Regions from separate parts of the Caldanaerobius fijiensis DSM 17918 genome, predicted to be linked through region 1. Evidence: riboswitches for the same ligand, from Rfam matches in the RefSeq annotation. Region 1 holds a riboswitch; each other region holds the start of a gene.
The links. A riboswitch is a leader RNA that binds a small molecule or an ion and turns the genes downstream of it on or off. The one in region 1 is predicted to bind S-adenosylmethionine.
Positions count from the first base shown of each region.

Region 2: another riboswitch for S-adenosylmethionine. It lies ahead of BUB87_RS07745 (methionine ABC transporter ATP-binding protein); the one in region 1 lies ahead of BUB87_RS11205 (homocysteine synthase).
Region 3: another riboswitch for S-adenosylmethionine. It lies ahead of BUB87_RS03665 (homoserine dehydrogenase); the one in region 1 lies ahead of BUB87_RS11205 (homocysteine synthase).

Region 1 covers NZ_FQVH01000033.1:9,693-12,940, forward strand. The annotation lists gene BUB87_RS11195 (Lrp/AsnC family transcriptional regulator) at 1-6, opposite strand, end outside; gene BUB87_RS11200 (slipin family protein) at 84-1,031, opposite strand; SAM riboswitch class I at 1,192-1,298, shown strand; gene BUB87_RS11205 (homocysteine synthase) at 1,376-2,647, shown strand; gene metX (homoserine O-acetyltransferase MetX) at 2,653-3,248, shown strand, end outside.
Region 2 covers NZ_FQVH01000016.1:28,317-31,564, reverse strand. The annotation lists gene BUB87_RS07755 (DUF2156 domain-containing protein) at 1-769, shown strand, start outside; gene BUB87_RS07750 (hypothetical protein) at 745-1,248, opposite strand; SAM riboswitch class I at 1,389-1,487, shown strand; gene BUB87_RS07745 (methionine ABC transporter ATP-binding protein) at 1,557-2,582, shown strand; gene BUB87_RS07740 (methionine ABC transporter permease) at 2,563-3,234, shown strand; gene BUB87_RS07735 (MetQ/NlpA family ABC transporter substrate-binding protein) at 3,248-3,248, shown strand, end outside.
Region 3 covers NZ_FQVH01000005.1:48,836-52,083, reverse strand. The annotation lists gene BUB87_RS03670 (LacI family DNA-binding transcriptional regulator) at 1-970, opposite strand, end outside; gene BUB87_RS03665 (homoserine dehydrogenase) at 1,081-2,109, opposite strand; SAM riboswitch class I at 2,202-2,305, opposite strand; gene BUB87_RS03660 (C-terminal binding protein) at 2,372-3,248, opposite strand, start outside.

The DNA of each region.
Region 1 (3,248 bases):
GTCCATTGCTACAACCCTCCCCATTTCTTTTATTTAATATTAAGCTACATTATATAATAATTATCAGGTGTAATCAAGGCAATTTATTTGTTATTTATATTAGAGAAAGCCTTTAACAATTCAATAGGTAAAGGAAATAGTATTGTAGAATTTTTTTCTGCTGCGATTTCTGGCAGTGTCTGCAGGTATCTTAACTGCAGGGCAGCTGGCTCCTTAGAAATAAGTTGTGCTGCTTCTAGCAGTTTTTGCGCCGCCTGATATTCACCATCTGCTGATATGATTTTGGCCCTCCTTTCTCTTTCTGCTTCTGCCTGCTTTGCCATGGCTCTTTTCATTGTATCAGGCAATTCTATGCTTTTTATTTCTACTGCGGTCACCTTGATGCCCCATGGATCTGTGTCTTTGTCCAGCAGTTCTCGCAGTTTTTCATTGAGCTCAGCTCTTTTCGTGAGCATTTCATCCAGCTCATGCTGACCGAGGATAGACCTTAATATCGTTTGTGCCAGGAGAGTGGTGCTCTGTGTATAATTTACAACCTTTGTAGTTGCAAGGATAGGATCGGATACATTAAAATATACTACTGCATCAACCATAATAGGAACATTGTCTTTTGTGATGATTTCCTGCTTTGCCACATCAATTGTGAGAGTTCTTAAGTCGACTTTCCATACTCTATCAATACCAAAGGGGAAGATGACATTGAGACCCGGTTGCAATAAGCCGCTGAGCCTTCCGAACCTGAATAAAACCCCTCTCTGGTATTCTGCTATGATTGAAACCATTCCAGGAAGCAATATGAGTGGTATTATAGTCAGGACTATGGAAGGTGCTATATATAGCAGACTTTCGATAGAACTCCATCCTCTTAACACGACAATATCTATGACTCCCCAGATCAAAAACGATACCAGCATAAAATAAAAATTGGCGTAAATCTTGCGCGATAATGCTATGGCCATCCAGACAATCCACCACACAGCTTCAATTAAAAAGATTATCGCAAATATAGTTACTACTGGATATGAATTCATAAAATTTCCCTCCTATCTTAATTTAACAACTTTTATAAATATTATAATCAAATTTACTAAGAAAAACAAACTGTTTTTTCCAGTCAAAAATTTATTATTGCATAAACTCAGTATATATGTTATAATTTCCTTAATTTAAAAATAAAACAGCATAAAAAACCTCTTATCAAGAGTGGTGGAGGGACTGGCCCGATGAAGCCCGGCAACCGGCACATAGGTGCGACTGGTGCCAATTCCTGCAAAACGAAGAGTTTTGAGAGATGAGAGGGTAAGGTAGAAAATGCCCTCTTCATGCAGAAGAGGTTTTTTTATGCCCACATTATAAATTGAAGGAGGAATTTTTTATGAGATTTGATACGCTGGCATTGCACGCGGGACAACAACCAGACCCAACTACGGGTTCCAGGAGTGTACCTATTTATCAGACTACCTCATATGTATTTAAGAGCACGGAACACGCAGCAAACCTCTTTGGGTTGAAAGAAGAGGGCAATATTTATACCAGGATAATGAATCCAACCGTAGATGTCTTTGAAAAGCGTATGGCGGCTTTAGAGGGAGGCGTAGGTGCCTTAGCTACTTCATCAGGCATGGCCGCAATTACTCTTGCTATAATGAACATAGCATCGGCGGGAGACGAAATCATATCGTCGACAAATCTTTACGGAGGTACCCATACGCTGTTTGCAAATACACTTCCTAAATATGGTATAAAGACAATATTTGTAGATCCTGAAAATCCTGAGGGCTTTAAAGAAGCCATAACCGAAAAGACAAAAGCCATTTATGCGGAAATTATCGGAAATCCTAAAATAGATGTATTTGACATTGAAACTTATGCGAAGATCGCCCATGACCATGGCCTTCCCCTTATAATAGACAATACCTTTGCAACCCCGTATTTATGCAGGCCCTTTGAATTCGGAGCAGATATCGTCGTACACTCTGCTACAAAATTCATAGGAGGGCATGGCACATCCATAGGGGGCGTTATCGTAGATTCAGGTAATTTCCACTGGGACAATGGAAAATTTCCCGGGCTGGTAGAACCCGATGAAAGCTACCATGGCGTAAGCTATGTGAGAGATTTCGGTAAAAGCGCTTATATAGTAAAAGCTCGTGTGCAGCTCATGAGAGATATGGGGGCATGCATCAGTCCGTTTAACGCATTCTTATTGCTTCAGGGCCTTGAAACCCTGTCGTTGAGGGTGCAAAGGCACTGCGATAATGCTCAAAAGGTGGCTGAATACCTCAGTAAAAGCCCTTATGTAACCTGGGTGAATTATCCGGGCTTGCCTGACAATAAGTACCACAGGCTGGCTAAAAAATATCTTCCAAAGGGATGTGGCTCTATACTCACTTTTGGAATCAAAGGTGGATTGGAAGCTGGCAAGAGGTTTATCGAGAACGTTAAGCTGTTCTCTCATTTAGCCAATGTAGGAGATGCAAAATCCCTTGTTATACACCCGGCCAGCACTACTCACCAACAGCTAACAGAAGAAGAACAGCTGTCATCGGGTGTAACGGCAGACATGGTAAGGCTGTCTATCGGAATAGAAGATGTGGAAGATATAATCGAAGATCTGGATCAGGCTTTAAAGGCGTCTCAGGGGTGATGCCGGTGATTGTTGAAAAAAAGTATCTTCACCTATCAAAAGATGAGGTTACATTTACAACGGAGAGCGGTTATACATTTGATGAACTTACTATAGCATATGAGGTTTACGGCGAGCCCGATATATATAAAAACAACGTTGTGCTGGTTTTACACGCACTGTCAGGCGACAGCCATGCTGCTGGAAAGTACAGAGAAGACGATAAAAAAGCCGGTTGGTGGGATGGCCTTATAGGGCCGGGAAAGTACATTGACACAAATGAGTATTGCGTCATATGCTCCAATGTCCTGGGTGGTTGCCAGGGCACTACTGGACCTTCATCGATCAATCCCAGGACGGGTAAGCCCTATGCCGCAGATTTCCCGAAAATAAACATAAGGGATATGGTGAGGGTTCAAAAGATATTGCTGGATAAGTTGGGGATATCCCATTTGAGAGCAGTTATAGGTGGCTCCATGGGTGGAATGCAGGCGTTAGAGTGGGCTGTCACATATCCAACTATGATGGATAAGACCATAGTTATAGCAGCGACGCCTGCGCTGTCGCCTTTCAACATAGCTTTTAATTATCTTGGGTTATCAGCGATACTAAATGACCCCAA
Region 2 (3,248 bases), on a different contig from region 1:
TCATTATTATAACCTTTATTATGAAATCATCAACGATTGCCTTTGTCTTATCTCTCAAAGGGACAACATTACTGCTATTCTGCCGCCGATAGGTGATGAATTAAATATAATAAGGGCTTTTGAGGTGTTATATAAAAGATATAAAGACGAGGGTTCAAATACATTGTTGGAGAGATTCCCAGAAAAGCTGGCTAAAAAAATAAGCGAAATATTCTGTATAGAAATGGAGCTTGATGAAGATAATAGCGACTACGTGTACAATACCAGTGACCTCATAAACCTCTCCGGCCGTAAATATCATGCCAAAAAGAACCACGTAAACCGTTTTAAAAAACTATATAACTATAGTATCGAAACTCTAAACGAAACCAATATCATGGAATGTCTGTATTTTACGGAAAAATGGCTTCAGGATAAAGATATTCAAGAAAATCCTGGTCTTCTAGATGAATTCCAATCTATTAAGACCTTTTTTGAAAGCTATCGATATTTTGACGTAAAGGGTATTGTTATACGGATTGGAGGAAAGGTGGAAGCATATACCTTCGGCGAACTACTAAATCCCGAAACTGCTGTGATACATATTGAAAAGGCAAATCCGGATATACCAGACCTCTATGCATTTATAAATCAATGCTTTGCAGAAAAGGTATGGTCGCACATACCTTATATTAACCGAGAGCAAGATATGGGTATACCCGGTTTAAGAAGAGCCAAACAATCCTACCATCCAGTAAAAATGGTTTACAAGTATAAAGGGCAGATATAATTTCTGTCCTTTTCTTTTATAAGATTGTTATAACCAAACATCTCGTATAAAATAGTCTCGGCGGCCTTTAAATGCTTGTACACTGTATCGGTAGAATTATAGCATTTTATAGATATACCATTACACAAAATAAGGTCCTGTTCCTTAAACTCCTTCATATTCACACAGCAATAGTTAATATAGCCGGTCGTTTCTCCACCGGTCCCACTTTGCCTTAATTTCAAAGGCATCATTATTATATCTTTTCTAAAAGGTACTGGAAGATATAACTTTTTCCCTAATATTCTGCTACATTCTTCTCTTAAAGCATCCAGATCCACAGCAAAATACCACGCCATATATTTTAGAACATATTTAACCTTTCTTGGTACATCATATTTATTTCCAGAAATATCTATCAACACGACAGAAGCTCTGCTATTAAACAACTTAGGTATTATTGCACATATCTGATCGGCCTTTATAGGAATATTTAACACCTTTTACCACCTCAAATATATTATATATCGAACTTATGTTCGTGTCAACTGTCCTTTCGATAACAATTAAAAATAATAAAAATTATGTTGACATATTAAACATTTTTTAATATACTTGTTGCATAAATCAATAATGCAAACTCTTATCGAGAGCGGTGGAGGGACTGGCCCGATGAAACCCGGCAACCGGCATCAGGCACGGTGCTAAATCCAGCAGGGTTATCCCTGAAAGATGAGAGAGGAACACACCTCTTTCAAGAGAGGTTTTTTTGTTGTAAATAAAGATGTAAAAAAGACGGAGGAGTAAAATGATAAAAATACAAAATTTATCAAAGATATACGATGCTGGAGGTCAAAAAGTAATAGCATTAGACAATATCAATTTGACCATCAAAGATGGCAGTATATTTGGGATCATTGGTTTAAGCGGTGCTGGTAAATCTTCTTTAGTAAGATGTATAAACAGGCTTGAAGAACCCACTAGCGGCCGCATATACATCGATGATATAGATATTACTTCTCTGGATAAAAAAAGCTTAAGAGAAGCCCGCAAAAAAATCGGCATGATCTTCCAGCACTTTAACCTGCTGTCAAATGCCACCGTCTTTGAAAATGTAGCTTTTCCTCTTATGATAGCAGGTTATCCGAAAAAAAAGATAAAAGAAAGGGTATATGAGCTGCTGCGGCTAGTAGATCTGGAAGAAAAGTCCCAGGCCTATCCCTCACAGCTAAGCGGCGGGCAAAAGCAAAGGGTCGGTATAGCAAGGGCATTGGCCAACCATCCTCGAATTCTCCTGAGTGATGAAGCTACCTCAGCACTGGATCCCAAGACCACCAAGTCTATTCTCCATTTGCTAAAGGATATAAATAGAAAATTTGGCATCACAATTGTAATAATCACACATGAAATGGACGTCATAAAAGAGATATGCGATGAAGTGGCTGTTATTGAAAATGGAAAAATAATTGAACAGGCCAGCGTAGTGGATTTATTTACCAATCCATCAGCAGATACTACCAGGACTTTTATCGAAGATATAACGGAGAGTTTACCTGAAAGTATAAAAATCAGTAGTAAGCCCGATGAAAAATTTGTAAAAATAAGTTTTAGGGGATCTATCACCAGTGAACCTGTCATCTCCAGGATGATAAAAAAATTTGATGTGGACGTAAATATAATCAAAGGTAGCGTAGACAATGTCAGAGATATATCTATAGGCAAACTTCTCATAAGTATTACAGGTAATCCTGATAACATCTTGCACTCCATTGAATACTTAAAGGAAACCGGCTTGAAAGTAGAGGTGTTAACAAATGAGCTTGTTGACAGATGAACTCGTAAATTTATATAATATCATAGCTCCATCCTTGCTCCAGACCATTTACATGGTATTTTTCTCTACGCTCTTTTCTGTCCTTATAGGAGCACCATTGGGAATTATCTTAGTAATAACACGTGAAGGAAATATATGGGAGAAACCTCGCTTGAACAACATACTGGGGTTCATTATAAACATGGCAAGATCTGTTCCTTTCATTATCCTCATGATTGCCATATTCCCGCTTTCCAGATTGATCGTAGGTACTACCATTGGGACTACAGCCGCTATTGTTCCCTTGGCTTTATCAGCGACGCCTTTCGTAGCAAGGGTAATAGAAAATTCATTGCTGGAAGTAGATTGGGGCATCATAGAAGCTTCTCTATCCATGGGCGCATCAATACCCCAAATCATATTTAAAGTACTGCTCCCCGAAGCGAGATCTTCACTGGTTCTCGGAATTACCCTTACAATAATAAACATCATAGGCTATTCAGCCATGGCCGGTGCCATCGGCGGTGGGGGATTGGGCGATCTTGCTATAAGGTACGGTTACATGAGGTTTCAGACTGATGTATTGATTGCTACTATAGTAATACTTGTTTTATTGGTTCAGGCAATCCAATCCGCAGGCAATTATATTGCAACAATATTAAATAAAAAGTAAAGGAGGAACAAAAT
Region 3 (3,248 bases), on a different contig from region 1:
TAGGTATGATGGTCACAGGAGCTTTAAATGACTTATCATTTATCATGTTTATCAAAGACCAAGCCGCTGCCTTACCCATCATTAATTTATCCTGTCTTATAGTAGTAAGAGGTGGTGTAAATATTTTAGCTGATCTTATGTCGTCAAATCCTATTATTGATATATCCTCAGGTACCTTCAAGCCATGCCCTTTTAGAGCATTAATAACTCCATAAGCCATATTGTCACCTCCTGCTACTATTATGGCTGATGGTGTACTACCTCTTTTAAGCATTTCATTTATTACAGTATAACCACTTTCTTCACTAAAATCACCATTACATATCCAATCTTTCACAATCTCAATATTATTTTTCTTCATAGCAGATATAAATCCTTTATAACGTTCCCTTGCAACATACATATCTGTTCTCCCATTTATCAATCCAATTTTTCGATGACCTAATTCATAAAGATAATCTACCGCCTTTGCAATACCTCCATAGTTATCAGATGTCACATATCCACATTTCTTACCATTTATGGGAATATCTATGCCTATACATGGTATTTCTTTTTCTATTAATTCTTTTATATATGGATCATCCTCTTTAAATCCGATAATTAAAATTCCATTCAAATTATATTGCTCACAGTAACTAACATATGAGATATTTTCATTTTTTATTTTATAGAGGTTTAAAAAAAGAATATTATAGCCACTTTCCTCTACCGTATGTTTAAAACTCATGATTATTTCACTAAAAAACTCATTTTCGTAGTCATTCCAGACATCGTAAAGCAGCCCTATCAGCCAGGATTTCTTGGTACAGAGCACCCGTGCAATCTGGTTAGGTTGATAATTAAAACGTTTTATTACACTCCATACCTTTTCTCTTGTTTCTTTGCTTATATCTTCATAACCATTTATAACTTTAGATACTGTAGAAACTGAAACACCCGCTTCCTTGGCAATCGTCTTTATATTCAATATAAATCCCCCTTCGAGCAAACGATATCTTACTGCTTTATAATTATTATACTATATATGAAAGCAACAAGAAACAAAAAAAATAAAGGTATTGTATACCTTTATTTTCTCTACAAGGCAACAGTTGTGAAACTATTTTTGTATTCTGTTTTATCAACAGATATTTTTCGGATAAATCTATAATCATTTATAACATCCAAAATATCAGATAATACCGCATCTCCTGTAGGCATCTGTCCAGCGCCATACCCCACAAACAGCTGTTGTCCAAAGCCATCGCCTTTTACTAAAACCGCATTTTCAACGCCGCTTACCCTGCTAAAAATACTGTTAGCATCAAAGAGTTTGGGTCCAACTCCAGCAGTTATTTTGTCGCCTTCTTTCTTAGCCCATGCATATAATTTTATTTTACAGCCATTCCTTTCTGCTTCTTCCACATCATCTCTGGAGATGTTTGCTATTCCCTCCACCTCCATATCTTTAACATCCATTTCAGCACCAAATATTTCTCTGATAAGTATTTTTAACTTAAACATCGAATCGTATCCAAGCACATCATAAGAAGGATCAGCTTCTGCATATCCTAATCGTTGTGCCTCTTTTAATGCAGTATAATAATCCCACTTATTATCGCTCATTTGCGTAAGTATAAAATTACACGTGCCATTTAATATTCCTCCTATATAATAAATATCGTCGGTCACAGTAAACTGTTTTATCTGCCTTATTATAGGTATAGCACCTGCAACAGTCGCTTCGTATTTCAGAGAAACCCCATGGCTCTCAGCTAGCTTCAAAAGTTCCAGTCCATGTTTTGCCATCAGTTCTTTGTTGGCAGTCACTACATCTTTGCCATTTATAATCGCCTTTTCAATGTACTCTTTGGCAGGGTGTACCCCTCCCATCACCTCAACAATTATATCTATATTTTTATCCAGCAAAATATCCTCAGGGTTCGTTGTCAACAAACTTTTTTCAAATAATACATTCCTTTGTTTTTGAGGATTCCTTACCAATATTTTTTTTATTGATACATCAAAACCTGTCCTTTTCTTTATTTTCTCTCGCCTTAATTCTAACAGCTTATACACGCCCGTACCTACTGTTCCAAACCCTAACAATCCTATTTCTATATGCATATAAGCACCCCCCGAAACTTGTGATTGCGCGATTTTTGGCTAAAAAAAGCTCTCTTCGATGATGAAGAGAGCTTTTTATAAAAAAAGCCGTCCTCTCATCTCTCAGGTTTCACCTGCAGGATTTAGCACCAGACGCACTTAATGTGCCGGCTGCCGGGTTTCATCGGGCCAGTCCCTCCACCACTCTCGATAAGAGTCGCTTACATTATTCACTTATTATTTACTTATTTGTCTATAAGTATAATGCAATTGCCCTTAGATGTCAATAAAAAACTTTTAATTGTATCTTATCTTTTACATCTTTATTCACTAAGTATTTTGGCCAGTAGCCAAGCAATACGTCAACAACTCCCTGCGCTGCTTTTGTTCGTAACTCAACTTCTGCTTCTTCAGAATACCACGCAACATGAGGAGTAATAATAACATTATCCATAGTCAACAGAGGATTATCTCGTGGAGTAGGTTCTTCTTCCAACACGTCTAAACCTGCTCCAGCTATTCGCCCTTCTTTTAAAACTTTAATTAAAGCTTCCTCATCAATAACAGGTCCTCTTGCTGTATTGATTATGAATGCACTTGGCTTCATTAAACTCAATTCTTTTTCTCCAATCATATGATAAGTTTGTTTAGTTAAAGGAGCATGTACCGATACAAAATCAGATTTTGCCATCAATTCTTCCAATTCAACCAGTTTAGCCCCGTAAGCTTCTGCATCCGTCGAAGTAATGTAAGGATCGTAAACCAATAGGCTAAAACCAATAGCTTTCGCTTTCTGAGCTAATGCCCGTGGAATACGGCCAAATCCCACAATGCCGAGTACTTTTCCTCTTGACCGATTAATAGGCTTGCTTATTTTATAATCCCATCTGCCATTTTTTACACTGTTGTTTAACAAAACCACCTTGCGAGCACATGCTAGCAGTAAAGCTAAAGCATGATCTGAAACTTCGTCCACACAATAATCAGGGACGTTAACTACACAAATACCTTTATCTGTAGCAGCTTCCATATCAATAGTGTTTACGCCAACACCATAGCGACCAATTACTCTACATTTCACTAATGCCTCAATAACACGTCGCGTAATTTGAGCATACTGATTTAACAGTCCATCCGCGTCTTTACATGCTGAAATCAAT